Regions from separate parts of the Rhizobium sp. P43 genome, predicted to be linked through region 2. Evidence: predicted binding sites of a transcription regulator. Region 2 holds the regulator's gene; the other holds the start of a gene.
The links. Region 2 encodes HrcA, which represses chaperone genes, less so after heat shock. Its sites were predicted from a motif close to GTTAGCACTCNCNNNNNGNGAGTGCTAAC; they were not measured.
Positions count from the first base shown of each region.

Region 1: a site for HrcA is predicted at 8,796-8,824, ahead of groES (co-chaperone GroES). Genes of this name have one in related genera too.

Region 1 is NZ_CM161539.1:261,557-275,998, forward strand. It holds gene AC1PUL_RS01215 (tripartite tricarboxylate transporter TctB family protein) at 62-520, shown strand; gene AC1PUL_RS01220 (tripartite tricarboxylate transporter permease) at 531-2,036, shown strand; gene AC1PUL_RS01225 (ABC transporter substrate-binding protein) at 2,087-3,184, opposite strand; gene AC1PUL_RS01230 (sensor histidine kinase) at 3,181-4,572, opposite strand; gene AC1PUL_RS01235 (response regulator transcription factor) at 4,559-5,236, opposite strand; gene AC1PUL_RS01240 (hypothetical protein) at 5,419-5,637, opposite strand; gene AC1PUL_RS01245 (EAL domain-containing protein) at 5,861-6,607, shown strand; gene groL (chaperonin GroEL) at 6,672-8,297, opposite strand; gene groES (co-chaperone GroES) at 8,336-8,650, opposite strand; gene AC1PUL_RS01260 (usg protein) at 8,918-9,190, shown strand; gene treY (malto-oligosyltrehalose synthase) at 9,279-11,936, shown strand; gene AC1PUL_RS01270 (DUF982 domain-containing protein) at 12,019-12,324, opposite strand; gene AC1PUL_RS01275 (PfkB family carbohydrate kinase) at 12,397-13,251, opposite strand; gene AC1PUL_RS01280 (substrate-binding domain-containing protein) at 13,248-14,276, opposite strand.
Region 2 is NZ_CM161539.1:3,225,696-3,240,137, reverse strand. It holds gene rdgB (RdgB/HAM1 family non-canonical purine NTP pyrophosphatase) at 1-133, opposite strand, end outside; gene rph (ribonuclease PH) at 154-870, opposite strand; gene hrcA (heat-inducible transcriptional repressor HrcA) at 1,042-2,130, shown strand; gene grpE (nucleotide exchange factor GrpE) at 2,235-2,861, shown strand; gene ptsN (PTS IIA-like nitrogen regulatory protein PtsN) at 2,941-3,405, opposite strand; gene hpf (ribosome hibernation-promoting factor, HPF/YfiA family) at 3,473-4,048, opposite strand; gene rpoN (RNA polymerase factor sigma-54) at 4,271-5,833, opposite strand; gene lptB (LPS export ABC transporter ATP-binding protein) at 5,974-6,774, opposite strand; gene AC1PUL_RS16150 (LptA/OstA family protein) at 6,796-7,350, opposite strand; gene lptC (LPS export ABC transporter periplasmic protein LptC) at 7,347-8,030, opposite strand; gene AC1PUL_RS16140 (integration host factor subunit beta) at 8,330-8,632, shown strand; gene AC1PUL_RS16135 (DUF1049 domain-containing protein) at 8,725-9,069, shown strand; gene AC1PUL_RS16130 (class I SAM-dependent methyltransferase) at 9,166-10,308, shown strand; gene AC1PUL_RS16125 (TrmH family RNA methyltransferase) at 10,305-11,165, shown strand; gene lspA (signal peptidase II) at 11,168-11,659, shown strand; gene olsB (l-ornithine N(alpha)-acyltransferase) at 11,747-12,628, shown strand; gene AC1PUL_RS16110 (LysR substrate-binding domain-containing protein) at 13,085-14,002, shown strand; gene AC1PUL_RS16105 (hypothetical protein) at 14,010-14,442, opposite strand, start outside.

The sequences.
Region 1 (14,442 bases), 1.4 Mb from region 2:
CGCGACTTGTCGTGCCGGTCGGCGAGTGTCTCGCCGCCCGTGCTTTTTGTCGGGGGACAACATGAAATCCATACGCTTCGACACGGCCAATCTTCTCTGTGGCCTGCTGTTCATCGGGCTCGGCCTCTTCTTCGTCATTCAGTCGCTGTCGCTGGAACTCGGCACCGCCTTCCGCATGGGGCCGGGTTACTTTCCGCTGGTGCTGGCCGGTGTTCTGACCCTGCTTGGCGTCGTCATTCTCGTTCAGTCGGTGAAGGTCACCGGAGAGGTCATCGGTGCCATCGCCTGGCGCGGTATGCTTTTTATCCTGCCGGCGCCGATCGTCTTCGGCCTGCTGGTCCGTGGTGCCGGCTTCGTGCCCGCCCTCTTCGTCGCCGCCTTCATCGCGAGTTTTGCCTCTGAGCGCCTGAGGGTGCCGGCGGCGCTCGCGCTTGCGACCGGCATCACCTTCTTCTCGGTCCTCGTGTTCAGCTACGGCCTCGGCCTGCCGTTCGAACGCTTCGGCCCCTGGTTCCGTTGAGGAGGCGACCATGGATTTCATCAGCAATCTCGCCCTCGGCTTCTCGACAGCCGGTTCCATCGAGAACCTGTTCTTCTGCCTGGTCGGCGTCATCCTTGGCACGCTGATCGGCGTGCTTCCCGGCATCGGGGCGACAGCCACGATCGCCATGCTCTTGCCGATCACCTTCCAGCTCGAACCCGTCTCGTCGCTGATCATGCTCGCCGGCATCTATTACGGCGCGCAGTATGGCGGCTCGACCACGGCGATCCTGATCAATATGCCGGGTGAATCCTCCTCGGCAGTGACCGCGATCGACGGCTACCAGATGGCCCGCAAGGGAAGGGCAGGGGCAGCGCTTGCAATCGCCGCGATCGGCTCCTTCTTCGCCGGCACCGTCTCGACCTTCCTCGTCGCGATCTTTGCGCCGCCGCTCACCGCCATCGCGCTTGAGTTCGGTGCGGCCGAATACTTCTCCCTGATGATCGTCGGTCTGGTCTCGTCGATCGCGCTTGCCCACGGCTCGATCATCAAGGCGCTTGCCATGGTCGCACTCGGCCTGCTGCTCGGGCTTGTCGGCACGGACATCTATTCGGGCACGCCCCGCTTCACGATGGGCATCACCGAATATGCGGATGGTTTGAACTTCGTCGCGGTCGCTGTGGGCGTTTTCGGTGTTGCCGAAATCCTGCGCAACCTCGAAAGCGATCGCAATCGCACCGTGCTGATCACCAAAGTCAGCGGTCTGATGCCGACGCGCGACGATTTCAAGCGGATGATCGGCCCGGTGCTGCGCGGTACGGGCATTGGCTCGGCTCTCGGCATTCTGCCGGGCGGCGGCGCCATCCTCGCCTCGTTTGCCTCCTATACGGTTGAAAAGCGCATGGCCAAGAACCCGGAAGAGTTCGGCCATGGCGCGATCGAAGGTGTCGCCGGTCCTGAATCGGCCAACAATGCCGGTGCCCAGACTTCGTTCATTCCGCTGCTGACACTCGGCATTCCCGCCAATCCGGTCATGGCGCTGATGGTCGGGGCCATGATCATCCAGGGCATCGTGCCGGGTCCGAATGTTGCCACCGAGCAGCCGGCCCTCTTCTGGGGCATCATCGCCTCGATGTGGATCGGCAACTTGATGCTCTTGGTTCTGAACCTGCCGCTGATCGGGCTCTGGGTGAAGCTGCTGACGATCCCGTACTACGTGCTCTTCCCGATCATCATGGCCTTCTGCTCGATCGGGGTCTACAGCGTCAACGGCAACATCTACGACCTCTATGCCGTCGCCTTCTTCGGGCTCATCGGCTACGTGCTGGTCAAGCTGCGCTGCGAGCCGGCACCCCTGTTGCTCGGCTTCGTTCTCGGCCCGCTGCTGGAGGAAAACCTGCGCCGCGCCATGATCCTTTCGCGTGGCGACCCGTCGACCTTCGTCACCCGGCCGATCAGCGCGACACTGCTTCTGATCGCGCTTGCGGTGCTCATCATCGTCTTCCTCCCGAGCGTCAAGAAGAAGCGCGAGGAGGTTTTCCAGGACGAGGACTGATATCCCTCATCCTGTGATTTCGAGAGGCTGGCGGCGACGCCAGCCTTTTTTCATGGAAGGTTGGGGGAGAAGAGCGATGTCCAGTTGCGGATGAACTCTTCCCGCGTGGCCCTGTCCTGGGCGGCCAGCAGCGCCGGGCCGACCCTGATGGGGCGGCCGATGCCGGACTCGATCAGCGAGGCCGGCCCATCCACGCCGGGGGGCAGAGGTGCGTTTTCGGCAAAGTAGAAGGCCTTTTCGCGCGCCACCGTCTGGCCGCGCTCCGAAACGAGATAGTCGATGAAACGGGCTGCGAGATCCGGCTGCGGCGAATGCGTCGGGATCATCGCACCGCGGGTGAGGATCAGCGTATAGTCACGCGGTACGACGACCCGCATGTCGTTGTTGCGCAGGTAGCGCCCATAGGCATAGGAGCCGAGGATATTGTAGGCGATCTTCAGCCGGCCCTCCTCGATCAGGTCCAGCACTTCCTTGTTGCAGCAGCTTGTGACCACCTGGGCGCGGCTGAAGCTTTCCAGCAGGCGGCCATAGCTTGTCGGTGCCTGCTGGGCGTCGTGGAAGGCGAGCAGATAGCCAACGCCCGAGAGCTGGACATTGTAGGTGCCTATGCGGGTCCAGTATTCGTCCGGCTTGCGGCGCAGAAGTTCGGCGATCTCGACATGCGAGCGCGGCACGTCCTCGGGCGGGACCTGCGAGGCATCATAGACAATCACGGCTGGTTCGAAGGCGAAGCCGAAGATTTCGTCGCGCCAGTTGGCCCAGGCCGAGACCCGTTCGGTTTGCGCCGACCGGTGCGAACGGGCGCAGCCGTCATTGGCGAGTTTGACCAGATGATCGACGGAAGAGGATATCCAAAGGTCGCCATGGCTGCGTTGCTGGCGGCAGGCCAATTCGGCCTCGCGGAAAAGGTCGTTGCTGACATAGTCGTTGAACTCGACCGTCACGTCGCGTGCCGTCTCCTGGAAGTCGAGGATCAGCGGTGCGATTACATCGGCGTCTGTAACGCCATTAATGACCAGCCGTGTCCGCTCTTCCCCAGGCGCTGGAAAAACAGAGCGGTCGCCCTCCAGCGCAACAGCCGAAGTCGATGACAGAGCCGCTGCAACGAGCGTTGTTGTCATCCATTGCAGTGTCGTCGAAAGTCTCACGAGACGGACCTCTCCATCAGAGGAAGTTCGAGGAACACGGTGAAGCCGCTTTCCGGCGCGGGCTCGCGAAAGGCGAGGGCTCCGTTGAGTGTGGTTGCCACTTCAGACGCAATCGCAAAGCCGAGGCCGGAGCTGCCTTCACCCGTCTTCGAGGAAACGAAACGACGCGTAACCTGGGTCCAGTCCTGGGGCGGGATGCCCGGTCCATCGTCTTCGACTTCAATCAGCGCGAAATCGCCTCGCCTTACCACGCGCACGGCAAGGCTTGAAACCACGCCGTGCCGAAGAGAATTGTCGATGACGTTGACGATCGCTTCGCGCAGGCTCAGGCCATCGCCGAGCACCATCAACGGCTCAGGTGGAGCCTCGAAGGAAACCACGATGTCGGGATCGATGGTAATCGGCACGGCAGCGCGGAAGGCCTTGCGTGCGACATCGACAACATCGATCGGCGAGAGCTGAATGGAATCGAAGCGGTGGATCACCATGGCGTGGTTCAGTAGCTGTGTCGTGAAGCGCGCGAGTTCTGACGCTCTGTTGCGCACCCGGTCGAGATGGCGACGATCATTGTCTGAAAGCGCGTCTTCGTTGATCAGGCTTACCTGGGCCGAAAGGGCCGTCAGAGGTGTGCGGATCTGGTGGGCACTGTCGGCGATGAAGCGTTGCAACAGCTGCAGGCGATCGTCGAGGCGTCGCATGAAGTGGTTGATGGATTCCACGAATGGCGAGAGTTCGCGCGGCACGTCGACGGCGAGCGGTGTCAGGTCCTGGCTGTCGCGGCGGCGCAGCGTGTCGCCGAGAGCATCCAGCGGGCGCAGGGAATAGCGAACCGCAAGGATGGTGCCACCCAGTGCCAGCAGGCTCATCACGCCGACCAGTGCCAGCGCCCGCGTGGTCAATTCCGTCGTCAGTTGCTGTCTCGCCTCTGTCGTCTGGGCGATGAGAACATTTGCCCAGCCGCCGATGGCTGGATCGGCAATGGCACGGCTTGCAGCCACCATGCGAACAGGCTGTTCGCGGAAACTTGCGGTTTCAAACAGCGCTTCAGACCTGGCATTGGTGATATCAGCCGGGAAGTCCAGATCCTCGTAACCGGTCAGGGTCGAGCCGTCAGGGGCAACCACGCGGTAAAAGATCTTGTCGCGCGGTGCCAGCCCGAGCAGTTCAAAGGCGCTGGGAGGAAGGTTGACTGTGATGCGGCCCTCTTCGACCAGCAAACTATCGAGAATCTGGATTGCGGCCCCTTGCAGCAACCGGTCATAGGCTTCATCTGCCGCGGCGCGGGCATAGAACCAGGCGGCGGTCATCAGGACCGCAGCGCCGCCCGCGAGAACAACGGCGACGCGGATGACGAGGCGCGCAAAGAGGGAACGCCTAGTCCTCTGCATCGGACACCAGTTGATAGCCCACGCCGCGCACCGTCACGATCCGGGCACTTGCGCCCTCGAGCTTCTTTCTCAGTCGCCCGACATAGAGTTCGATCGCGTTCGGGCCGGCCGGCTCATCAAAACCGAAGAGCTGGTCGAGCAGCTGATCCTTGCTGAAGACGCGCCCTGGACGGCTTGCGAGGATTTCGAGCAGGGTCATCTCGCGACGCTTCAACTGCACCTCGCGATTGCCGACCTTGACGGTGCGCTGCGAGCGGTCGAGCAGGACGTCACCGCATGCAATCACATTCGTGGCTTCGCCGCCGGCGCGCCGACGCAACAGCACGCGGGCGCGGGCCTCCAACTCGCGGAAATCGAACGGTTTGACGAGATAGTCATCGGCCCCAAGGTCTAGCGCGCCGACACGATCGTCGATCTCGGAGCGCGCCGTGAGAACGAGGACGGGGACGGCACTTCCCTTGTCGCGCATGCGTTTCAGAATGGAGAAACCGTCCATCCCAGGGAGCATCACGTCGAGGATGACGAGATCGTATTCGGTGAAGTCAAGGATCTCCGCTGCCGCGCGGCCGTTCGTCTCCCAATCGACGGTGTGGCCGATGGTTTCAAAGCGACGAGAGATCGCTTCACCGACGTCGAGTGTATCTTCCACGAGCAAAATGCGCATGGCAGGACGCTCGCATGTCTGCCAACTTCGATCAAGCTGAAGACGGGCCGTCATCGCAGGCAAATGGTCTCGCGTTCACTGGCGCCACATGAACTTTGACATTGAACCCTCTGGGTTCCGGCCGCATCGTCACCATGAAAGCGGTCTGTCTGCCAGACGCGATTGACGGGGCAGGCCAGGTCTCAAGCCTGAACGTCGTTGACCATCCGCATGGCCGGAGGCGCCGCTTCCATAGCTTCGATCAGCGATGCCATGATCGCCGTCCGAAGGGCATAGGTATTGGCTGTGGTCTTCTTGTGGTCCAGTCTCTGCGCCGCGACGACCAGATTGGCACCCTGCTGCATGACGATCTGCTGAGCCCGGACCATCGCCCAGGTCTCGATATCGATCTGTTCCCTCATGTCCCGCATCCTCAGCTAAATCATTTAGCCCGCGAAGCCTTCTCGAATTGGCCTCGTATTCAAGGATATTCGATTACTTGAATTGGTTAAATCAGTTATCCAAAAAAGGTCATATGATTTGAGAGGCCCCGGTTGATTATTTGGGAAGCGCTTGCGTAGCAAACTTTCAGTCTTCTTTAAGTTCCATGATGCTTATGTGGAGGGATGGAATTTAGGAGGCACCATGAGCTGCAAGGGCTGCAAGAATGGGACGGCGTTCCAGTCTTCGTTTTCGATGGCATTCCAACCGATCATGGACATCCGTCGAGGCGAGATCTTTGCCCATGAAGCTCTCGTGCGAGGTGTAGACGGCAGCGGCGCTGGGCTGGTTTTGTCGCTGGTCGATCCGGACAATCGTTATGCGTTTGACCAGCAGTGTCGGGTCAAGGCCATCGAATTGGCGGCCAATCTCTTTCCCCGTCATGGCATGCCGCATCTGTCGATCAACTTCATGCCCAACGCTGTCTACGAGCCGAGGGCCTGTATTCGTCAGACGCTGGAGACGGCGAGGCGCACCGATTTTCCGCTCGACCGGATCATCTTCGAGTTCACTGAAGTCGAAAAGCTCGACACGGAGCATCTGCTCAACATCCTTCGAAGCTATCGAGAGATAGGCTTTAAAACCGCAATCGACGATTTCGGCGCCGGCTATTCGGGGCTCAACCTGCTCACGCGGTTCCAGCCCGATATCGTCAAGCTCGACATGGATCTGATCCGTGGCATCGACACCGATCCCATCAAACAGGTTGTCGTGCGGCGCACGCTGGATATGTTGCGGGACCTCGGGGTCACCGCCGTTTGCGAGGGCATCGAGACGGCTGGAGAATTTTCGGTTCTGACAGATTTCGGGGTCGATCTCATCCAGGGCTATTACATCGCCCGCCCCACCTTTGAAGGTCTCAGTGAGATCTCGCCATTGCTGGCGGCCTGATCGCTTCACATAGGAAGGGGCCACCTTCGACAGGCGGCCCCTGGCTTTTTTCTCTGAACGGCCCTCAGAAGTCCATGCCGCCGGCCGGCATCGCCGGGGCTGCTTCCTTCTTCGGCTTCTCGGCGATCATCGCTTCCGTGGTGATCAGGAGGCCAGCAACGGAGGCTGCATCCTGCAGCGCGGTGCGGACCACCTTGGCCGGGTCGATGACGCCCTGGGCGAAGAGGTCGCCATATTCGCCGGTCTGGGCGTTCCAGCCATAGGCGAATTCCGACTTCTCGCGCAGCTTGCCGACGATGATCGAGCCTTCTGCGCCGGCATTCTCGGCGATCTGGCGGACCGGGGCCTCGATGGCGCGACGGATGATGTCGATGCCGACGCGCTGGTCTTCATTGGCGGTCTTCAGGTTTTCGAGCGCCTTGACGGAACGCAGCAGTGCCACGCCGCCACCGGGCAGGATGCCTTCCTCGACGGCTGCACGGGTCGCATGCAGGGCGTCGTCGACGCGATCCTTCTTCTCCTTGACTTCGACTTCGGTCGAGCCGCCGACGCGGATGACGGCAACGCCACCGGCGAGCTTGGCCAGACGCTCCTGCAGTTTCTCGCGGTCGTAGTCGGAGGAGGTCTCCTCGATCTGCGCCTTGATCTGGGCCACGCGACCGTCGATCTCGGCCTTCGAGCCCGCGCCGTTGATAACAGTGGTGTTTTCCTTCTCGATCGACACCTTCTTCGAACGGCCCAGCATGTTGAGGGTGACGTTCTCAAGCTTGATGCCCAGGTCTTCCGAGATGACGGTACCGCCGGTGAGGATTGCGATGTCCTCAAGCATGGCCTTGCGGCGATCGCCGAAGCCCGGAGCCTTGACAGCTGCCACCTTCAGGCCGCCACGCAGCTTGTTGACGACGAGGGTGGCGAGTGCTTCGCCTTCGACGTCTTCCGCGATGATCAGGAGCGGCTTGCCGGACTGGACAACGGCTTCTAGGACCGGCAGAAGGGCCTGAAGGTTCGACAGCTTCTTTTCGTGGATCAGGATATAGGGGTCGTCGAGTTCGACGCGCATCTTTTCCTGATTGGTGACGAAGTAGGGCGAGAGATAGCCGCGGTCGAACTGCATGCCTTCAACGACTTCGAGTTCGGTGTCGGCCGTCTTGGCCTCCTCGACCGTGATCACGCCGTCATTGCCGACCTTCTCCATCGCTTCGGCGAGGTGGCGGCCGATCTCGGTGTCGCCATTGGCGGAGATGGTGCCGACCTGGGCGATTTCCGAGTTGTTGGAGATCTTGCGGGCGTTGTTCTTGAGTTCCTTGACGACGGCATCGACGGCAAGATCGATGCCGCGCTTCAGGTCCATGGGGTTCATGCCGGAGGCGACAGCCTTGGCGCCTTCCTTGACGATGGCCTGGGCGAGCACGGTCGCGGTGGTCGTGCCGTCACCGGCGAGGTCGTTTGTCTTGGACGCGACTTCACGCAGCATCTGCGCGCCCATGTTCTCGAACTTGTCTTCGAGTTCGATTTCCTTGGCAACCGAGACGCCATCCTTGGTGATGCGCGGCGCGCCGAAGGACTTGTCGATCACGACGTTGCGGCCCTTCGGACCCAGCGTCACTTTCACGGCATTGGCGAGGATGTCGACACCGCGCAGCATCTTTTCGCGGGCGTCGGTGTTAAATTTCACTTCTTTTGCAGCCATGGTTCACTCCTCAAAAAGCAAATGATGACCGGTGTTTCTCAGGCGGCTTTCTTCTCGGCGGCCTGGGCTTCGATGATGCCCATGACGTCGGCTTCCTTCATAATCAGCAGCTCTTCGCCGTCGATCTTGATCTCGGTGCCAGACCACTTGCCGAAGAGCACGCGGTCGCCGACCTTGACGTCGAGAGCGACGATCTGGCCCTGTTCATTGCGGGCGCCAGGACCGACGGCGATGACTTCGCCTTCCTGCGGCTTTTCCTTGGCGGTGTCGGGAATGATGATGCCGCCCTTGGTCTTTTCCTCGGACGAAACGCGGCGGACGACGATACGGTCGTGCAGCGGACGGAACTTCATGTTTTCCTCCTGGACAAACAAAATGGAACGTCCCCAAAGGCCGGACCGGATGCGGTCCGGACGGGTTGCCGGACCCTCCAACGGCATCCGGCGGGCGAAGATTTGGTTTGTCCGATTTTGTCTTTCAAGAGGGGTTCGAGAAAAAATCAGCACTCGCGCCATTGTGCTGCTAACAATCTGATTTTCAATCACAATTTGTGACGCCTTCTTGTCAGATATGGAATTTTTGTCAAACTTTTTATCGTCAGTGACCAAGAGGGAAACCGCATGAAATCTTCTGCAGACTTCACCCTCCAGATGGAGGGTTATGGCCTTACCACCGCGCATATTCTCTACCGCATGCCCGACTTCCGCTCCGTGCTTCAGACCTTCCTCTGGCAGGACTACGATCTTGCCCCCGATTTCCCACAGATGACCAAGTTCCTGAATTTCTGGCGGACCAATCTCGACGGCGATTTGCATTCGGTGCGCTTCAGCCACAAGCGGCTGATCGGGCCGAACGAATGGCGCAAGGTGGACGGAGAATTCAACCTCCACTGAGGATCCTGGATCGCCCGGGACGACGGGAACAAGGCAGGCTGGTGGGCGTTGGTCCGGGTCGGACACCCCACCTCCCAAGGATGCCAGCATGCCCTTTCCCGTTTCGACCTACCGTTTGCAGTTTCGCGGCGGCATGGATTTCGACCGCGCCATCGGGCTCGTGCCCTATCTCAAGCGCCTCGGCATCACCCATCTCTACGCGTCGCCCGTGTTTGCCGCGACGGAGGGGTCGACGCATGGCTATGACGTCACCGATGCCAACGTGATCGATCCCGTGCTTGGCGGTCGGGAAGGGTTCGAACGGCTGGCTGCCGCGTTGAGGTCCGAAGGTCTCGGCCTGATCCTCGACATCGTGCCGAACCACATGGCCGCCAGTCTTGAGAACCCTTGGTGGCGCAGCGTCATCGAACGGGGCGAGGCAAGCCGCTACGGGCATTATTTCGACATCGACTGGAGCCAGCGGCTGACGCTTCCGTTTCTCGGCAAGCCGCTCGAGCAAGCGGTTATGGACGAAGAGGTTTCGCTGGTGATCGATCCCGTGCAAGGGGTGCTCGCATTCGCCTATTTCGACAGTCTCTATCCGCTGAACCCATCGACCTATCCGGCTGCTCTGGCCAAGTGTGAGCATCCCATGGCCGCGCAGCTCTCGGATCTTGGGCGCCGGGCGAAAGCCGGTGAGGAGGCCGAATTCCATCACGCTGTTGTTTCGCTGTGCCGCGACCAGGATTGCGAAGGGTTGCTCAGGGAACTCCAGGCGAAGGCGCGAGAACGAGAGTTTCTGCTCTTTCTGCACGACCTCCAGCCTTTTCGCCTGATGGATTGGACGGAAGCCGCCAAAGGCCTCAGCTATCGGCGCTTCTTCGAAATTGCGGGGCTGGTCGGATTGCGCGTCGAGGCATCGGATGTGTTCGAAGCTGCCCATCGCACCGTTCTGGAGTTGGTTCGCGCCGGCCAGGTTGACGGGTTGCGTATCGACCATGTCGATGGTCTTGCAGACCCCGGCCGTTACTTGCAGCAGCTGCGCGACGCTGTCGGGCCGGACATTCCGATCTATGTCGAGAAGATCCTGGCGCCGGGAGAAGAGCTACCGAAGAGCTGGCCCGTGCAAGGTTCGACCGGCTATGAATTCATCGCGGCCCAGGTGCCGGTTCTGCTCGATTGGACCGGCTTCCTCGCCATTCGGCAGGCTTATGCGGGGATCGCGGGGCCTCAGGCGTCCGTTGCGGAGAAGATGCGGGAGGCGAAGCTGCGGATGATCCGGGTCAACTTCGCCGGCGAGGTAAAGGCCCTGGTCGGGCAGGGCGCCGATTTGCTGCGGCTCGACGAGGACACGATGAACCGGGCCCTCGAAGAGCTTCTTCTCGCCTTCCCGCGTTATCGGACCTATGCCGCGCACGGATACATGAGCGCCGAAGATCGGCAGCTCGTGGATCAGGTGCTGAGCGAAGCAAAAGCGCGGCTGGACGAAACGGCGGCTGATGCGGCCTGGTCCATCGCCGATCTCCTGAAGGGCGAAGGGCGCTTCGAAGATGGTGGCGTCGGAAGCGATCTCTTCCGTCGGCGTTTCCAGCAGTTGACCGGGCCGCTGATGGCGAAATCGCTCGAGGATACGTTGTTCTTCCGCCATGTTGAGTTCCTCGCCTTGAACGAGGTCGGTGGCGAGTTGGAACCGGAGGAGGGCGGCGTCAATCATTTCCATGCCGAGATGCAGCGGTGTGCGGCGACGCAACCATTTGGGCTTTCCGCCTCCTCGACGCATGACACCAAGCGCGGCGAGGATGCCCGCGCGCGTCTCTTCGCGCTTGCCGAGGATGCGCCCCGCTTTGCTGCCCTGATCGAGGGGTGGCGCAAGACGCATGGGGATGCCGTCGTCGAGGTCGATGACAAGCCCGTACCTGAGCCTCAAGTCGAATGGATGATCTTTCAGGCATTGATCGGCCACTGGCCGGTCGAGTTCATGGCCGATGATCGGGAAGGCATTGCCGACTTTGCCGAGCGTGTCCTAGCCTTCGTGGAGAAGTCCCTGCGCGAGGCAAAGCTCCGGACGGACTGGAACGCGGTGAACGAAGACTACGAGAGCGCGGTGAAGGATTATGTCCGCACGCTGCTGTTCGATAGGCCTCAATTCGTCACCGAGCTGGTGCACGAGATCCAGCCGCTGATCTGGGCGGGTCTGATCAATGGCCTTACCCAGACCATTGTCAAACTGACCGCGCCCGGCGTTCCCGACATCTACCAGGGGAGCGAAAGGCTGGATTTCAGTTTCGTCGATCCCGATAATCGTCGTCCGCCGCCTTTCGAAACCTTGGCTGCTTTCGATCCGCAAGCGCCGATCTCTTTCGGCGACGAGCGTGCGCTCGCAGAGGGGTGGCTGAAACAGGCGGTCATCGGTCGAGGTCTGGCGCTTCGCAACCGGCATCCTCAGCTGTTCCTCAAAGGGCAATATCTGCCGTTGACGATCACGGGCCCCCGCCAGTCGCACGTCTTGGCGTTTGCGCGAGAACATGAGGGCATCGCTGCAATCACTGTCGCCTGCCGTCTGCCGATCGCCATGCTTCAGGCGGGCGAGGGGCTGACGTCGGAGCAGTTCTGGGGGGATGCCCTGCTTGAAATACCGGAAGCTCTTGCGGGGCAAGGCTGGACGGAGATTTTGTCTGACCGCCAGCTTGCCGTCGGCAATGATCTTCTGCTGCGAGAGCTGATGGACGGGCAGACGATCGCCTTGCTGACCTCCGAAGCTGGTTAAGCGTGCCTCGCTTCAAGAGCTATGCCGGCGGAGAGACTGCGATGACTCCCACCGGCCACCCCTATTCGTTTGTTCCAGAATTTCAGGCCACAGCGGATCTGGCTCGCGGCAGGAAGCTAACCAGCTGCTTTTGCGGGTTTGAACATTGGCGCATACCGGCTTCGTCTGCCGCCGCGATGAATGCGCTGCGCGCCAGCTCAGTGGCACGGGGCCCACGCAAAGCGTTGCGGCAAAGCCGTAAGGCGCGTTCATAGGCAGGGCCCCGTCTGGTCGGCCACTCAGCATCGAGAAAATCGAGCGCATCATATGCATTTACGAAACGTCGCGTCAGCCCGCAGGGCAATTCGAGCTCGACGGGGATGTTCCAGGTGAAATCGGCTTCAGTCATGCCTTCCTCCGTTTGGCCCGACCAACTCGGAGAAGAGGGCGCGGGTTCCCGCCCCGCAATTAAATAAAGCTGTTATGATATTGATTTTTCTGTTGCGGAACGCGACTGCGCTTCGCGGCGCTCAAGCCAGACCGTTGTTTCATCGCCGGCAAGTTGGCTCGCTTCCACCACGTTCTTCCCGTCCAGCAGGGCGTGCAGCAGGCTGCCGCTGAAGGTGTCGCCGGCGCCGATCGTGTCGCGCACGACGATTGTTCTCGCCAGGGTCAGCATGGTTTCTTCGCAGCCGTCATAAACCGAGATTGCAGAGGGGCCGTCCGTCATCACCAGATGGGAAAGCCTATCCGTTGCGAGCGCCCGGGCCATGGCCCAAACCTCGGTCATGGGCATCCCGGGCAAATCGGCTTTCGAACCGACCATGATGTCGGCGGGACGGACCTCGCCCTCGCGCAGCGGAACCTGCGAGACGACAAGCGGCGCCCGGTTCAGCGAGGCGAGGATGGTGTCCGGCAGCTTCGGCGCGTTGACGTAGAATGCATCCGCCGCGACTTCGTGGTCGAGCACAAAGGTGCGGGAAAGGCGACGCTCGCTGGACAGGATGGTCCGCTCGCCGGTCGGGTCGAGGAGGATATCGGCAAAGTCTGTCTCGCCGTCGCGCCGTGCGATCAGCGTCGTGTCAAAACCGGCGTCCTTGAGTGCGGCATGCGCATCCTTGCCATGCGCATCGCTCATCAGGTTCGATAGCAGCGCCACGTCATGCCCGAGATCGAGCAGCCGGCGCGCGGTGAAATAGCCGCCGCCGCCGAGGCGGGTCTCGCGTGACGACCAGGCGATGCGGCCACCGGAGCGCAAAGGCTCCGTCAGACGCCAGATGCGGTCATGGTTGATGTGGCCGATGACGACCACCCGCTTTTTCTGATCGCCGCTCACTCGGTTGGATCCTTGGGCGCGGGGCGGCTGGTCTCGCGCAAGATCAGTTCCACTGGCCATAGCTCCTTGATATCGGTCGCCTCGCGGCCTGAAAGCAGTTCCAGAACAAGATCTGCGATCCGGCTGCCGGCTGCGCGGATAGAGGACCTGGTCGTCGATAGGGACGGGGCCATGTTGTCGGCAGTCAGGTAGGGAAAGACGTCGTCATGGGCGATGACGGAGATATCTTTGCCGATCGCCAAATTCATCGACCGCGCCGCGCGATAGACGCCAAGCGCCGTCATCATCGACCCGGCGACGAAGGCCGTGGGGCGCTGCCGCATCTCCAGCGCCAAACGGGCGAAGCGAAAACCAATCTCGTCCGTGAAATTGGCATGGGTGACGAGGCTCGGATCATAGTCAATGCCACGTTCGGCCAGCGCGGCCTTGTAGCCTGTCAATCGGTCCAGCGTGAAGGTGAGGCCTTCGCGGCCGTTGAGAAGTGCAATCCGGCGATGGCCAAGATCGAGCAGATGCTCGGTGCTGCGGCGGATCGCGCCTTCGTTGTCGATATCTAGCCAGGCATGCGGGACATCTGTTGCGGAGCGGCCATGCACGATGAAGGGGAGTTTGAGCTCATGCAAAAGTGCTATGCGCGGATCGTTCGGGCGAGGTGAGTGGATAACGACGGCATCGACCCGGCGGCTTTCGGCTAGCCGCCGGTAGAGCTGTAACTCGTCTCCTGCATCGTGCTCCGCCATTGGTGTAATCAGAATGTCGATGTCTTCGCTGCTCAGACGATCGGCCATGCCGCTCATGAATTCGGAGAACTGGTAATCGCCCGACTTGGTCATGACCACGCCGATGGCGCCGGCCCGGCCGGTTGCGAGGCGCACGGCATTGATATTCGGCCGATAGCCGAGGCGGGCGGCCTCTTCCATCACCCGGGCACGGGTCGCCTCATTGACCTCCGGATAGCCGCTCAGGGCGCGGCTCACCGTCGTCGGCGACAATCCGATCTCTCTGGCGAATTCCTTGAGCTTCATTCCTTTAACCGCACTCCTGCCGGAACTTCCGGTCGTGATGCCGCTTATCCCATGCTTGGGGGCGGCATGGCAATTGCAGATCCGCCAGTGTTAAAAACGGTTCAAAATGGTGCGGTGTACTTATGGCCTGGAACTGTTCGCTTCGGTCTCGTTGGAACCGTTTGAC
Region 2 (14,442 bases):
CGGGCTCGACGAAGTTCAGTTCCTTTGCCGACTTGGCCGAGAAGCCGAGCGGGCCGATGAGATCGGCGATCTCGGCGATCTTGCCGGCATTGTGGCTGGCAACAACGATGGTGCGAGTGTCGAGTTTACGCATGGATCTCTCTTTGCGGCCCGTCAGCCGATCGCCTGCTTCTGCAGGGCAACCAGTTCATCGATGCCGTTCCTGGCAAGGCCGAGCAGCGTCAGGAATTCGTCCTGGCTGAAGGGCTTGCCTTCGGCCGTGCCCTGGATCTCGACGATCCCGCCGGAGCCTGTCATGACAAAATTCGCATCCGTCTCGGCCGCCGAATCTTCGAGATAGTCGAGGTCGATGACCGGCTGGCTGGCGAAGATCCCGCAGGAGACGGCGGCGATATGGTCCTTCAGGACCTTCTCGACCTTCACCATGTTGCGCGCTTCCATCCACTTCAGACAGTCATGCAGTGCGATCCAGGCGCCGGTGATCGAGGCCGTGCGCGTGCCGCCATCCGCCTGGATGACGTCGCAGTCGATCGAGATCTGCCGCTCGCCGAGCGCTTCGAGATCGACGATTGCACGGAGAGAGCGTCCGATTAGCCGCTGGATTTCCTGCGTGCGACCGCTCTGCTTGCCAGACGATGCCTCGCGCTTCATGCGATCACCGGTGGCGCGCGGCAGCATGCCATATTCCGCCGTCACCCAGCCCTTGCCGGAATTGCGCAGCCACGGCGGCGTCTTGTCTTCGAGGCTTGCCGTGCACAGCACATGCGTATCGCCGAACTTCACCAGGCAGGAGCCTTCCGCATGCTTGGAAAAGTTGCGCTCGAACGAAACCTTGCGCATTTGATCGGTTTTTCTGCCGGATGGCCGCATTGCAATCTCCTGGGTTGTCTGTTGCCTTCTAAGGACGCAGCCTGTCTTTTGCAAAGAAAAACCATCCCGCAGCGCCGCGAGATCAAGCTGGATCGAATTACCCCTTGGTCATCCAAAAAGCAGTGATTATATTTGTAGCATGAAACCTCTGAGATCTTGTCCGCTCTGATAATGGCATCACCCAAGACGACCGTCGCAGACGTTTCCGCCTCGCTGGACGATCGCTCCAGAGAGATTTTCCGCCGTATCGTCGAAACCTATCTCGACAATGGCGATCCCTTGGGCTCGCGCAATCTCTCGCGTCTCCTGCCGATGTCGCTTTCGCCGGCTTCGGTTCGCAATGTGATGAGCGATCTTGAAGCGCTCGGGCTGATTTATGCGCCGCATGTTAGCGCCGGGCGCCTACCCACCCAGGCAGGCCTGCGCTTCTTTGTCGATGCTTTTATGCAGGTTGGCGATCTCTCCGACGGCGAGCGTGACGAGATTGAACGGCAGATCCGGCCGACCAGCGCCGATCAACCGATGGAAGCACTACTGACCGAGGCAAGCCGGATGCTCTCAGGCCTCTCGCGTGGCGCCGGTCTGGTGATCTCGGCCAAGAACGATCCCGTGCTGAAACATGTGGAGTTCATTCGTCTGGAGCCCACCAAGGCACTCGCGGTTCTCGTTGGAGAAAACAACCAGATCGAAAACCGCATCATTGATCTGCCCGCCGGCGTGACAGCCTCGCAACTGACGGAGGCGGCGAATTTCCTCAACGCAAATCTCTCCGGCCAGACACTTCGGGAACTTCGCGGCCAGATCGAAAACCTCAAAAGCCAGGTTGCGACCGAGCTCTATAGCCTGTCGCAGGATCTCGTGGAACGTGGGCTCGCCGTCTGGTCGGGAGAAGTGGCTGACAAGCAGCCAGCCCGTCTGATTGTGCGCGGCCGCGCCAATTTGCTCGAAGGGCTGGCGGGGTCAGAGGATATCGATCGCCTGCGTCTGCTGTTCGACGATCTGGAGCGCAAGGAAAGCCTCATCGAAATCCTGGATCTCGCAGAAAGCGGTCCAGGCGTTCGGATCTTTATCGGATCGGAAAACAAGCTCTTCTCGCTCTCTGGATCGTCCCTGATCGTGGCGCCCTATCGCGACGGCGAAGACCGGATCGTAGGTGCTGTCGGCGTCATCGGTCCAACGCGCCTCAACTACTCGCGCATCGTTCCTATGGTCGATTACACTGCACAACTGATGGCCAAGCTCTCGCGCGGCCAGCGGTGAGGCAATTTCCCTTCAAACCCTTGATTTTTTCTCGTCAAACCCTGATATCGGGCACGCATTCGAAACCTTTAGCTTCGAAAACGAGACATCATCCGGAGAACGTCATGACCGAAGAAGCCAACAAGAACGGACCTGACGCGGCAGCCACAGAGGCAGAAGCAACCGCGGCCGCCGAAGGTCAGGTTGCAAACGAAAACGAGACCGCAGCCGCGCAGGATATTGATCCTGTCGAGGCCCTGAAGGCCGAAAATGCCGACCTGCGCGATCGCTTCCTGCGATTGGCCGCCGAGATGGACAATCTGCGCCGCCGCACCGACCGCGAAATCAAGGATGCCAAGTCCTATGCAGTCACCGGCTTCGCGCGCGACATGCTGTCGGTCTCCGACAATCTCCGCCGCGCCATCGAAACCCTGCCGGAAGAAGCCCGCGCCGCGGCCGACGCGACCATCACCGCGCTGATCGAAGGTGTCGAAATGACCGAGCGCGGCATGCTGTCGACGCTGGAGCGCCACGGCGTGCGCAAGATAGATGCCGAAGGCCAGAAGTTTGATCCGAACTTCCATCAGGCGATGTTCGAGGTTCCGAACCCGAACGTGCCGAACAACACCGTCGTGCAGGTGGTCCAGGCCGGTTACGCCATCGGCGAGCGCGTGTTGCGCCCGGCCATGGTCGGTGTGGCCAAGGGTGGCCCGAAGACGGAGGCCGTGGCCGAGGATGCGGCCAAGGCCTGACGGGCCGGGGCTGTCATGTTCAAATGAAAAAAGCGCCTTTCGGGGCGCTTTTTTTAGCTCGTGTCAGGATAAGGTCCACTCAAGCAGCGTTAGACGCCTGTTCCTCGTTGAGGAAGGTGTAGATCGCCGACGCAGACTCCGTTGCCCTAAGCTTGGCCACGAGATCCTGATCGCGCAGCACGCGAGCAATCCGCGACAGCGCCTTCAGATGATCGGCGCCGGCACCTTCCGGCGCCAGCAGCAGAAACACGAGATCGACCGGCTGGTCATCGAGGGCCTCGAAATCCACGGGGGTTTCGAGCCGCGCGAAGATGCCGGTGATTTTGCTGATCTTGTTCAGCTTGCCATGTGGAATGGCGATGCCGTTGCCCACACCCGTCGAGCCGAGACGCTCGCGTTGCAGGATCACGTCAAAGATCTCCCGCTCCGGGATGTCTGTGAGCTTGGAGGCTTTGGCCGCAAGTTCCTGAAGCAGCTGCTTCTTGGAATTGACCCGGAGGGCCGGTACGACAGCATCCTGCTGCAGCAAATCTGCCAATGCCATATCAATGTCCTTCATGCTTCAGGCCGAAGCTTGGGCGGCCGCCTGTCGGGGCCGCCCAAGTCAACCGTCAGCCTTTGATGTTGGCGGAATCGATCCACCCGATATTACCGTCATTGCGACGATAAACGATATTCAATTGTTCTTTCCCCGGGCTTCTGAACAGAAGAACCGGTTCGTCGGTCATGTCGAGAGCCATAACGGCTGAAGCCACCGACATGGTCCGCAGCTTCTTGCTGCTTTCCGCCACGATGGTCGGCGCGTAGTCTTCCGGCACTTCGTCATGCTCTTCGGCGACCGAATCCATGACCGTATAAGCGATCTCAACCGGCGGGTTGACCGGCTCTCCGGCATGATGATCCTTCAGCTTGCGCTTGTAGCGCCGCAGACGCTTCTCCACGCGCTCGAAAGCCGTATCGAAGGCCACTTGCGGATCATTGGCCTCGCCTGCCGCATGCAGGTTTGCGCCGGTATCGAGATGCACCAGGCAATCAGCCGAGAAGCGCGACTGCGACTTCGTAACGACCACTTGCCCGGAATACCCTCCGTCGAAGTACTTGGTAACCGCATCCTGGATTCGATCTTCGATCCGCTGCCGGAACGTTTCACCGATTTCCATCTGCTTGCCGGATACACGCACACTCATGGAGTTTCCCTTCTTATGATTGGTTGCGTATCCATTTTACGCCAAGCGACGTCCGCGTCCAAGCTTTTCGAGCGGTTCGGTCAGTCTCTACCTTCGTTTGTCGGGCGTCTTCGAGGGTCTCTCCCTCGGTCAACAGTGTGCGCTGTCGATTGCGGCGCGCTTCTAGCCGCCTTGAGATCGAGAGTCAATCTCCCGTTAATCATTGCGGCGAAAAGGCGCCCTTCAAACAGCCGAAACCTTGGCTAAAGCGCGCTTTTCGCGCCGCCTCTGGACGGAGGAGGGTATGTTCATGGCCTCGCGGTATTTTGCCACGGTGCGGCGTGCGAGATCGACGCCGGATGATTTCAGCTGATCGACGATATCATCGTCGGAAAGGACGGCATCAGGGCTCTCCTTGTCGATGAGCGCGCGGATCTTGTGACGAACGGATTCCGCGGAATGGCTGTCGCCGCCTTCGGCCGAGGCAATCGATACGCTGAAAAAGTATTTGAGCTCGAAGAGCCCGCGCGGTGTCAGCATGTATTTGTTGGTCGTCACGCGGCTGACGGTCGATTCGTGCATCTTGATCGCATCGGCGACTGTTTTCAGATTGAGCGGCCGCAAATGATCGACGCCGTGATCGAGGAAAGCGGACTGTTGACGCACGATCTCGGCTGCCACCTTGGTGATCGTCCGCGCCCTTTGGTCGAGGCTGCGGGTGAGCCAGTTGGCATTCTGCAGGCATTCCGACATGAAAGCCTGGTCCGGCGTCTCCTTCGCACTGCCGCGTCGCCCGACGGCAGCCATGTAGCTGTGGTTCACAAGCACGCGGGGCAGGGCATCCGGATTGAGTTCAACCCGCCAGCCGCCGGCCCCGTCCGCCCTGACGACGATGTCGGGCGTCACGGATTCGCTGACTGAATGCTCGAAACAGCTGCCGGGTTTCGGATTGAGCTTGCGGATTTCCGCCAGCATGTCGATGAGATCTTCCTCGTCCACGCCACAGATCTTCTTGAGCGTCGCAAAGTCGCGCTTGGCAAGAAGTTCGAGGTTGTTCACGAGACCCGCCATCGCCGGATCGTAGCGATCCCGCTGGCGAAGCTGGATCGCCAGACATTCGCTGAGATTGCGAGCGAAGACGCCAGCAGGTTCCAGCGTCTGCAGGGTGTGCAGCACGAGCTCCACACTGGCCGTCGTCAACCCGAGACGAACGGCCACCTCATCGAGATCGGCACGCAAATAGCCCGCTTCATCGAGATGGTCGATCAGCACGGATGCAAGCAACTGGTCGGACGCGGAGGGAAGCGCAAAGGGAACCTGCTGCTGAAGGTGATCGCGAAGGCTGACCTGGCCGGCCACGAAGTCATCGAGGTCGTAGCCCTCGCTTCCTTCGCCGGATTGTCCTGGCATCGACTTCCATTGGCCGAGCAGTTCGGGGGCATCCGGTCGCTGAGCCGAACCCTCGTCGGTGAAAGCCGTGTCAAAATTGGTGTCCAGCCGGTCGTTCAGCCGCTCGCTGGCGCCATTCTCGTACCAGTCGCTGTCGAGCGATGGCACGGCTCCCATCTCGTCGGAGGCATTGTCCGGGGCGGCGCTGGCGTGGCGGTCGGCATTGTCTGGAGTCTCACCGCTCAAATCTCCGTCATCTGCCGCGATTTCAAGCAGCGGATTCCGTTCTACTTCCTGTGAGATGAACTGCATCAGTTCGAGATGGGTCATCTGCAACAGCTGAATCGACTGCATCAACTGGGGAGTCATCACCAGAGACTGGCTTTGTCGCAGCATCAGGTTGGCGGATAAGGCCATGGCGGACGTTCGACTCCCCTACATTCCCCCGCAATCCCGCCATTCATAACGGGAAATTCCACTTGGCCCAAAAATTGCTTTTTATTTTACTTTGGTCAAGCCGCAGCGGGGCGCGGAACGTCGTTTTCTTCGTGGGGACGTCAGAGGCTGAACTTATCGCCGAGATAAAGACGGCGCACATCGGCATTGTTGACGATGTCGTTGGCCCGGCCATGGGTCAACACTTCACCCGCATGGATGATATAGGCCCGGTCGATCAGGCCCAGCGTTTCACGCACATTGTGGTCGGTGATCAGAACGCCGATTCCGCGAGCCGTCAGGTGTCGTACCAGGTTCTGAATGTCTGAGACGGAAATCGGATCTACGCCTGCAAACGGCTCGTCGAGCAGCATGAAGGTCGGATCCGTCGCCAAGGCGCGCGCGATTTCCAGGCGCCGACGTTCGCCGCCTGAAAGCGCAACAGCCGGTGATTTCCGCAGTTTTTCGATATGGAATTCGGCGAGCAGCTCGTCGAGCTTCGCCTCGCGCTGGCGCTTGTCGGAAACATGCACCTCAAGCACTGCGCGGATATTTTCTTCCACGGTGAGCCCGCGAAAGATCGAGGCTTCCTGCGGCAGATAGCCAACGCCGAGACGCGCCCGCCGATACATCGGCATCGACGTGACATCATTGCCGTTGATGGAAATCGTTCCGGCATCCACCGGCACCAGGCCCGTAATCATGTAGAAACAGGTCGTCTTGCCGGCGCCGTTCGGCCCAAGCAGACCAACGGCTTCACCACGGCGCACAACAAGGGATGCACCGTTGACGACACGACGGGAATTATAGGTTTTCGTCAGTCCATGGGCGATCAGCGTGCCTTCATAGCGCGACTTGTCGCCCGGAAGGCCGGCTGGGGTCGGGGCCTTCTTGGGCTGCTTCGTCCTGGAGAAAAAGGGAATTTGCACGTTCACGCGGATCCGTCAGTTGCTCGGCTTCTGCGACTGCGGATCGAGCTGGATCTGAACGCGCCTGCCGCAGCTATCGAGCTTGGCCTGGCCGGATTCCATTTGAACCGTGAGTTTGCAGCCGACGAAGACATTCTGGCCTTCCGACAGCACCACGCGCTCGCCCTCGAGCACGAAAAGCTGCTTGGCCATATCGAAATAGCCGGTGTCGGCAGTCGCCTGCTGGGTTCCGGAGGAGAGGAAGACCTTGTCCGCGACGTCGATTTTCTCGATGTCGGCATTGCCCTGGGTCACCGTCTGGCCCTCGCCGCGATAATGCACCACCATGGTGCCGGCCTGCAGCGTCGTCGTTCCCTGAACCACCTTCACATTCCCGGTGAAGAAGGCCTTCTTTTCCTGCTCGCGGATTTCGAGCTGATCGCTTTCGATCTGGATCGGCTGATCGTTCGACAGCTTCAGGCCGTTCATCTGGCTGCTGGTCGTCTGTGCCGAAGCCATCGTGGCAAACGCGCTTGCCGAAACGAGGAGAGCGCCAGCGAGGGTAAACTGGGCAAAGGAGCGGTAAATCATGGCTGGACGGCTTCCGTGGACCGATTGCTGCGAATGGCGGACGGCTCGATGTTCAACTTCACACTGCCCGCGAATATCATGGTTCGCCCCTTATCCTTCATCTCGAGCGAGTTCGCAACAATCGACGCGCCTTTGGTCTGGATGGCCACGGGATCGTCGGTTTTCATGGTGCCGCCGGCAATGTCAAGGCGCGCCGAGTTGAACTGCGCATCGATGCCGCTGCTCAGATTGAGGGTGAAGGGCTTGTCGAGCGTAAGAAAATTGGCGGCGCGGTCAAAGATGCCGCTGGCGGCAACCACGCGAGCGATCACCGTGTCGCTCACCGGCAGGGCGGCCGCGATCGTATCGAGGGTGATCATGTTGGGGTTCTTGATGTCCTGCAGGGCGCGCTCGGCGCGCATGGAATAGCGCACGCCATCTTCGTTGCGGCCGGCAATGGCCGGCTTCTCCATGACGACCTTGCCGTCTTCAATCTTGGCGGACTCGATCTGCAGTTCGTCGGGCAACAGGCTGCGCACCATGGAGACGGCAATGAATGCCAGCGTGATGATGAGCGCTGCGACCGGTAGCAGGATACGCAGGCGCCGGACGCGCCGGGAGTGACTGACCGCGCGCCGATAGGCATCGGCGTCGGATCGGTTTCCGGTCGTCTGAACTCCAGCTCCTGTCGCTTGCAGCATTCCTATGTCCATCCTTGTGGCAGCCAGCTTGCGCCCGCTCACCTTTCATCCCGGTTTCGCATGTCCAACGAGCCTTGCCAATAAGATTGTGTCGGGCCTGTAACAGCAAACATGCGCGTGACCCATGCCGTGGCCACGCGAAGAAAGTGAGGCGGGCATGATCACAATTTAGCGTGTGACGCACGTCATATCGCTCGCAAAGCCGGCAATTTATGGTTAAGTTGTTCCTTGACTGAGCTTTTTTGCTTTGGCAACTTTGTCGCCGCTCAATGTCACAATAGAAAATGCAGGGGGTCCGCGTGATAAAGTCGGAATTGGTGCAGATCGTCGCGGCCCGTAATCCGCATCTCTATCACCGTGATGTCGAAAACATCGTCAATGCGGTCCTGGACGAAATCACCGATGCCCTGGCCGCGGGCAACCGCGTGGAGCTGCGCGGCTTCGGCGCCTTTTCCGTGAAGAACCGTCCCTCGCGTTCGGGCCGCAATCCGCGCACCGGCGAAACCGTTTTCGTCGAAGAAAAATGGGTCCCCTTCTTCAAGACCGGCAAGGAACTGCGCGAGCGTCTCAACCCGGGCATGGGCGACGAGGACGACGAATAGTCGCTTTTCGCGTTGAAAATTCCGCCCCTGTCCTTAACTTGGGCCGGGTGGGGTGATCTCTTGCACCTCGGACGGAACAGGGAGTTGTCGAGATGATCCGCAAAGTCGTGAGCCTCGTGGTGTTCGTTCCGCTGGGTGTCGTACTGGTCGTTCTTGCCGTCGCCAACCGAGCACCGGTGAGTCTCGCGCTCAATCCGTTCGATCCTGCCGATCAGGCACTTTCCGTCTCCGCCCCGTTCTTTGTCTTCCTCATCCTGGCCGTCATGCTCGGCGTCCTTCTCGGGTCTGTCGTCACCTGGTTTACCCAGGGCGAGCACCGCAAGAAGGCGCGCAACCAATCGCTTGCAGCGCAGCAGTGGCAGGCGGAAGCGGATCGCCAGAAGACACGTGCCGAACAGATCGCCGGCTCGAACCTTCCGCAACTTGGCGCCAAGTAAAGCGGTCCGGGCCGTTCTCGCGGCAAATTTCCTTTTCGCACCGTTCCGGCAATGCTAAGGGCAGGCCGAGACGAACGACACCCACGGATCAAAGACGTGAAGAACAAGGAACGCCGCCCCGGCGCGAAGCCATTTCCGGGAGCCAAGGCAAAAGCCGGTGGCGATACACGGTCTGGATCGGCAAAGCCCGCATCAGCCAAGCGGTCGGACGAGCGCCAGAACCGTGCGCCGCGTCGCGAAGCCGATGTCGCAAAATCCAAGCCCCAGCCGCAGGCCGCCGAGACCGGGTCCGAGCCGGCCCGCGTCCTGACGGTCCGCGGCGGTGACCGCCCGGCCGAGCGCGTGCCGCTGATTCTGGAATCGACCGGTGCCGGTGATTTTCATCTGATTGACAGTGGTGAGGGGCAGAAGCTCGAACAATACGGCCCCTATCGCATCGTCCGCCCCGAGGCGCAGGCACTCTGGCCGCGCTCGCTTGCTTCCCATGTCTGGGACAAGGCAGATGCCGTCTTTACCGGCGATACGGATGAGGACGGCATGGGCCGCTGGCGTTTCCCGCGCGAAGCGCTCGGCGAAACCTGGCCGCTCGCGCTGCTTGGCGTGGATTTCCATGGCCGCTTCACCGCCTTCCGTCATGTCGGCGTCTTCCCGGAGCAGATCGCCCATTGGAGCTGGATGAAGGAAAGGATTGAAGAGGCAAAACGCCCGTTGAAGGTCCTCAACCTTTTCGGCTATACCGGTGTCGCCTCGCTGGTCGCCGCTGCCGCCGGCGCCGAAGTCACCCATGTCGACGCGTCGAAGAAGGCGATCGGCTGGGCGCGCGAAAACCAGTCGCTGAGCCGCCTCGACAAGGCGCCGATCCGCTGGATCTGCGAGGACGCGATGAAGTTCATCCTGCGCGAGGAACGCCGCGGTCATCGCTACGACATCATCCTGACCGACCCGCCGAAATTCGGCCGTGGCCCGAATGGCGAGGTCTGGCAGCTGTTCGACCACCTGCCGCTGATGCTGGATGTCTGCCGCGAGCTGCTGGCGCCGAAGGCTGTCGGCCTGGTGCTAACAGCCTATTCGATCCGCGCGAGCTTCTATTCGATCCACGAACTGATGCGCGAAACCATGCGCGGCAAGGGCGGTCTGGTCGAATCCGGAGAACTGGTCATCCGCGAGGCGGGCCTCGACGGCAGGACGCCGGGCCGGGCGCTGTCCACCTCTCTCTTCAGCCGCTGGGTGCCGAAATGACCGACGACTATCGAAACGAGGGCCCGCGCCGCGTGGGCCAGGTCAAGGAAGTCACCAGCCTTGCCAATCCTATCATCAAGGATATCAAGGCGCTGTCGCTGAAGAAGGCGCGCGATGAAAGCCGCACCTTCATGGCTGAGGGCCTGAAACTGGTGATCGACGCGCTCGATCGCGGCTGGACCATCCGCACGCTGGTCTATGCCAAGGCCGGCAAGGGCAAGCCCATGGTCGAGAAGGTAGCCGCCCGTACGGTGGCCGCAGGCGGTCTCGTGCTGGAAGTCAGCGAAAAGGTCATGTCCTCGATCACGCGGCGCGACAACCCGCAAATGGTCGCCGCCGTTTTCGAACAGCGCTGGACGGCGCTAAAGGACATCCAGCCGAAGGGCTCCGAAACCTGGATCGCCCTCGACCGGGTCCGCGACCCCGGCAATCTCGGCACGATCATCCGCACGGCAGACGCCGCTGGTGCGGCGGGCGTCATCCTGGTTGGCGATTGCACCGATCCCTTTTCGCTGGAAACCGTGCGCGCCACCATGGGCTCTATGTTCGCCCTGCCGCTGGTGAAGACCACGCCCGCCGATTTTCTCAAGTGGAAGAAGTCGATCGATGCCCGCCTGGTTGCCACCCATCTTGCCGGCGCCGTCGATTACCGGACCATCGACTACAAGTCGAAGCCGGTGATCCTGATGATGGGCAACGAACAATCCGGCCTGCCGGATGATCTGGCGGAGGCCGCCGACAAGCTCGCCCGCATCCCCCAGGTCGGTATGGCCGACAGCCTGAACCTTGCAGTGGCCACCGGCGTGATGCTCTTCGAAGTCCGCCGCCATCTGCTCGCCCTCGACGGAGCCAAGTGACAATGCTCGCAGCCTTCAATCGACCGCTGCCTGTTCTGACATTCATCGCGATCGTCCTGATGCTCGATCAGGCGATCAAATACGCGGTGGAAACCTATCTGCCGATGCATGAACTGATCCCGGTCCTGCCGTATTGGGCGCTCTACCGCACCCACAATCTCGGTGTCGCCTTTTCCATGCTGTCGCATCTCGATGGCTGGTTCATCATCGCCCTGCGCCTCGTCATCGTCGGTTTTGTTCTATGGCTGTGGCGCAAGACCGGCCCGGAGCAGCATTTCGCCCATCTTGGCTTTGCGATGATCATCGCCGGCGCGCTCGGAAACATCATCGACCGTTTCACCTACGGCTATGTGGTCGATTACATCCTGTTTTACACGCAGACCTGGTCTTTCGCGGTCTTCAATCTGGCTGACAGCTTCATTACGATCGGCGCCATCTGCATCGTCGTTGACGAGATCATACAGCACCGCAAGCCGAAACCGCCTGAGGCCTGATCCGGGTGGCGGGCCTTCGAAGTTTTGTCACTTTCCTGTAGCAGTGTCGTGTTTAAAGGCCCGTGACTTCAACGCTGGATAGATCTCATGAGCGTGGAACTGATCGAACGAGACCTTCCCCTGGCAAACCCGAATGCGACACCGCTCGGGCAGCCCGCCTCGCGCGATTTGCTCGGGCGTATCGGCAACCTTGAGACACGCATCGCCAGAAGCGAACGCGAGATCGATGCGGCCCAGGCCGTCCGCTACCGGGTTTTCGTCGAGGAGATGAAAGCGCAGGTCGATCCGGATTGCGCCCGACGCGGCCGCGACATCGATCATTGGGACGGTCTCTGCGATCACCTGCTCGTTCTCGACCGCGGAATCGAGGGCGACACGGAAGACCAGATCGTCGGCACCTATCGACTGCTGCGCCACGAAATGGCGATGAGCCATGGTGGCTTTTATTCCAGCTCCGAATTCGCCGTCAGCGATCTCGTTGCCCGCCACAAGGACAAGCGCTTCATGGAGCTCGGTCGCTCCTGCGTGCTGCCGCAATATCGCACCAAGCGCACGGTTGAATTGCTCTGGCAGGGCTGCTGGGCCTATGCGCTACAGAACAGGATCGACGCAATGTTCGGCTGCGGTTCCTTCCCCGGTACGCAGCCGGAGGAGCATGCCCTGGCACTCTCCTTCCTGCATCACAACGCCGTCGCTCGCGGCGAATGGGCTGTCGACGCGCTACCGCATCTCTATCGCGAGATGGACCTGATGCCGTCAGAAGCGGTCAATGCTCGTCGTGCTCTCTTCGCCATGCCGCCTCTGATCAAGGGCTACCTGCGCCTCGGCGCCATGGTCGGCAACGGCGCGGTGGTTGACCAGGCCTTCAACACGACGGATGTGCTGATCATCCTGCCGATCTCCAGCATCTCCGGCCGTTACGTGAACTACTACGGCGCGGACGCCGGCCGCTTCGCCAGCGCCAGCTAATCCTCGTATTCCCATCGGGGAGAAGGTGGCGCGCGGCGCTCAGGTGCAACTCGTTGCACCGGGGATGAGGGTGCGGCGAAGCCAAAAGACAAGGCCTCGGTTCTGTCTTTTCACCGTGGCACGCCACATCGGGCAGAAAGCTCAGGAGCAAAGTCACGTCGACGGCCATGGGCGAGCTCAGGCTTGCCTACCCGCATGGGTACCTCCGCGACCATCGGCAGGTCGGCTAGCTCGCGAAGGCTCAAGCCTGTGAGCGCAGGATGTCCAAGGGGGTCGTGTCGCCAGTCGGCAGCCTCGCATGGCGTGGCTTCGTATCGTCTCCAGAGAAACTTGAACATGGTTTCACCTCGTCACCGCCGCGAGGCAGTGACCTTTGCGTTCTGAATGATCGGATTTTCAGCTGTATTGGCCTCGATTTCAATTGAGTTTTGTCCGCGCGGACTTTAGCTTTTCTATATGAAAAACCTCAATCAGGTGCATCTGAACGGCCTGCGCGCCGTTGAAGCCGTGGGACGTCTGGGTTCGCTGCAGGCCGCAGCGGACGAGCTTGGCGTGTCCATTGGCGCCGTCAGCCAGCAGGTCATCAAGACCGAGCTGCAACTGGGCCGCACCCTGTTCGAGCGCACCAGCCGCGGCATGGTCCCGGTCGAGACAGCTGGGGATGTGCTGGCGCGTCTATCGGATGGTTTTCGTCACCTGTCGGCTGCCGTGGACCTGGCAAAACGCAGCGATGACAGCGTGCTGACGATATCGGTTGCCCCGGTCTTCGCCGCCCGTTGGCTCGTTCATCGGATCCCGGCCTTTTCGGAGCGCTTCCCTGAGATTGGCCTGCGCATTGACGCCAATGACCGCCTCACCGATGCCAGCCAGACCGATGTTGATCTGAGAATCCGGGTTGGACGCGGTCACTGGCCGGGCTTCAGGGCCGAGCTGATCCTCGAACAGCGCGTGGCCCCGCTTTGCACACCGGCCATGGCGGTATCGCTTGAAAAGCCCGCCGACATCCTCGACCTGCCGAAAGTCATAGACGGCCGGGCCATGTTCACATGGGATGTCTGGCTTTCCGCTGTGGGTCTCGAGGGTGCGGAGATCAAGGCCCGCCATACCTTCAGCGAAGCCTCGCTCTGCCTCGATGCGACGATTGCCGGGCAGGGGGTGATGCTTGCCTGGCAGATCATTGCCTCGCATCAGTTGCAGCACGGCCAGCTCGTCGCGCCCTTCGGCCCGGCCGCGAAGACCGGCTTCGGCCACTACTTTGTGACCTCAGAGAATGCGCGGCGTTCCGACAAGGTGGAAAAGTTCAAGCGCTGGCTGAAGGGCGAAATCGACGACGACATGAAGCGGCTCGCAAAAGCCGCTCCGGTCTTCCGTTGATTCTCAGTTATTCTTTCTTTCCTGGCTCCAGGAAGAGCACCCTGTCCTTTTCGAGATCGATCTCATGCTTAAGGCGTTTGTATGAGAATCTTTTCGACAGAGATTGCCCGTTAAAATCTATGTTGATCGAGAACGGCGCGTACTCGAACAAGAAAACTGTGTCAGAGATTGTATTGTCGCAGACTAGCTCCGCAGTGGGGTTTCGGTTGAGAGATGTGTGGCCACTAAACTCTTTGAACGGCGGAATTACAAAAAATGAGTCCTCAATCGGGCATGGCTCTCCATTCACAAAGAAATGCATCTGCAATGTTTTCTGTGTCACTTCCACGCGCAATGTGGCTTTGATTTTTAGTTCACGACTTCCATTGTTTCTGCCGCCGAAGAATACACCAAAAACGCTGAATAGATGTGGGGGCGCGTTGATGTAAAGCACTCGGTCA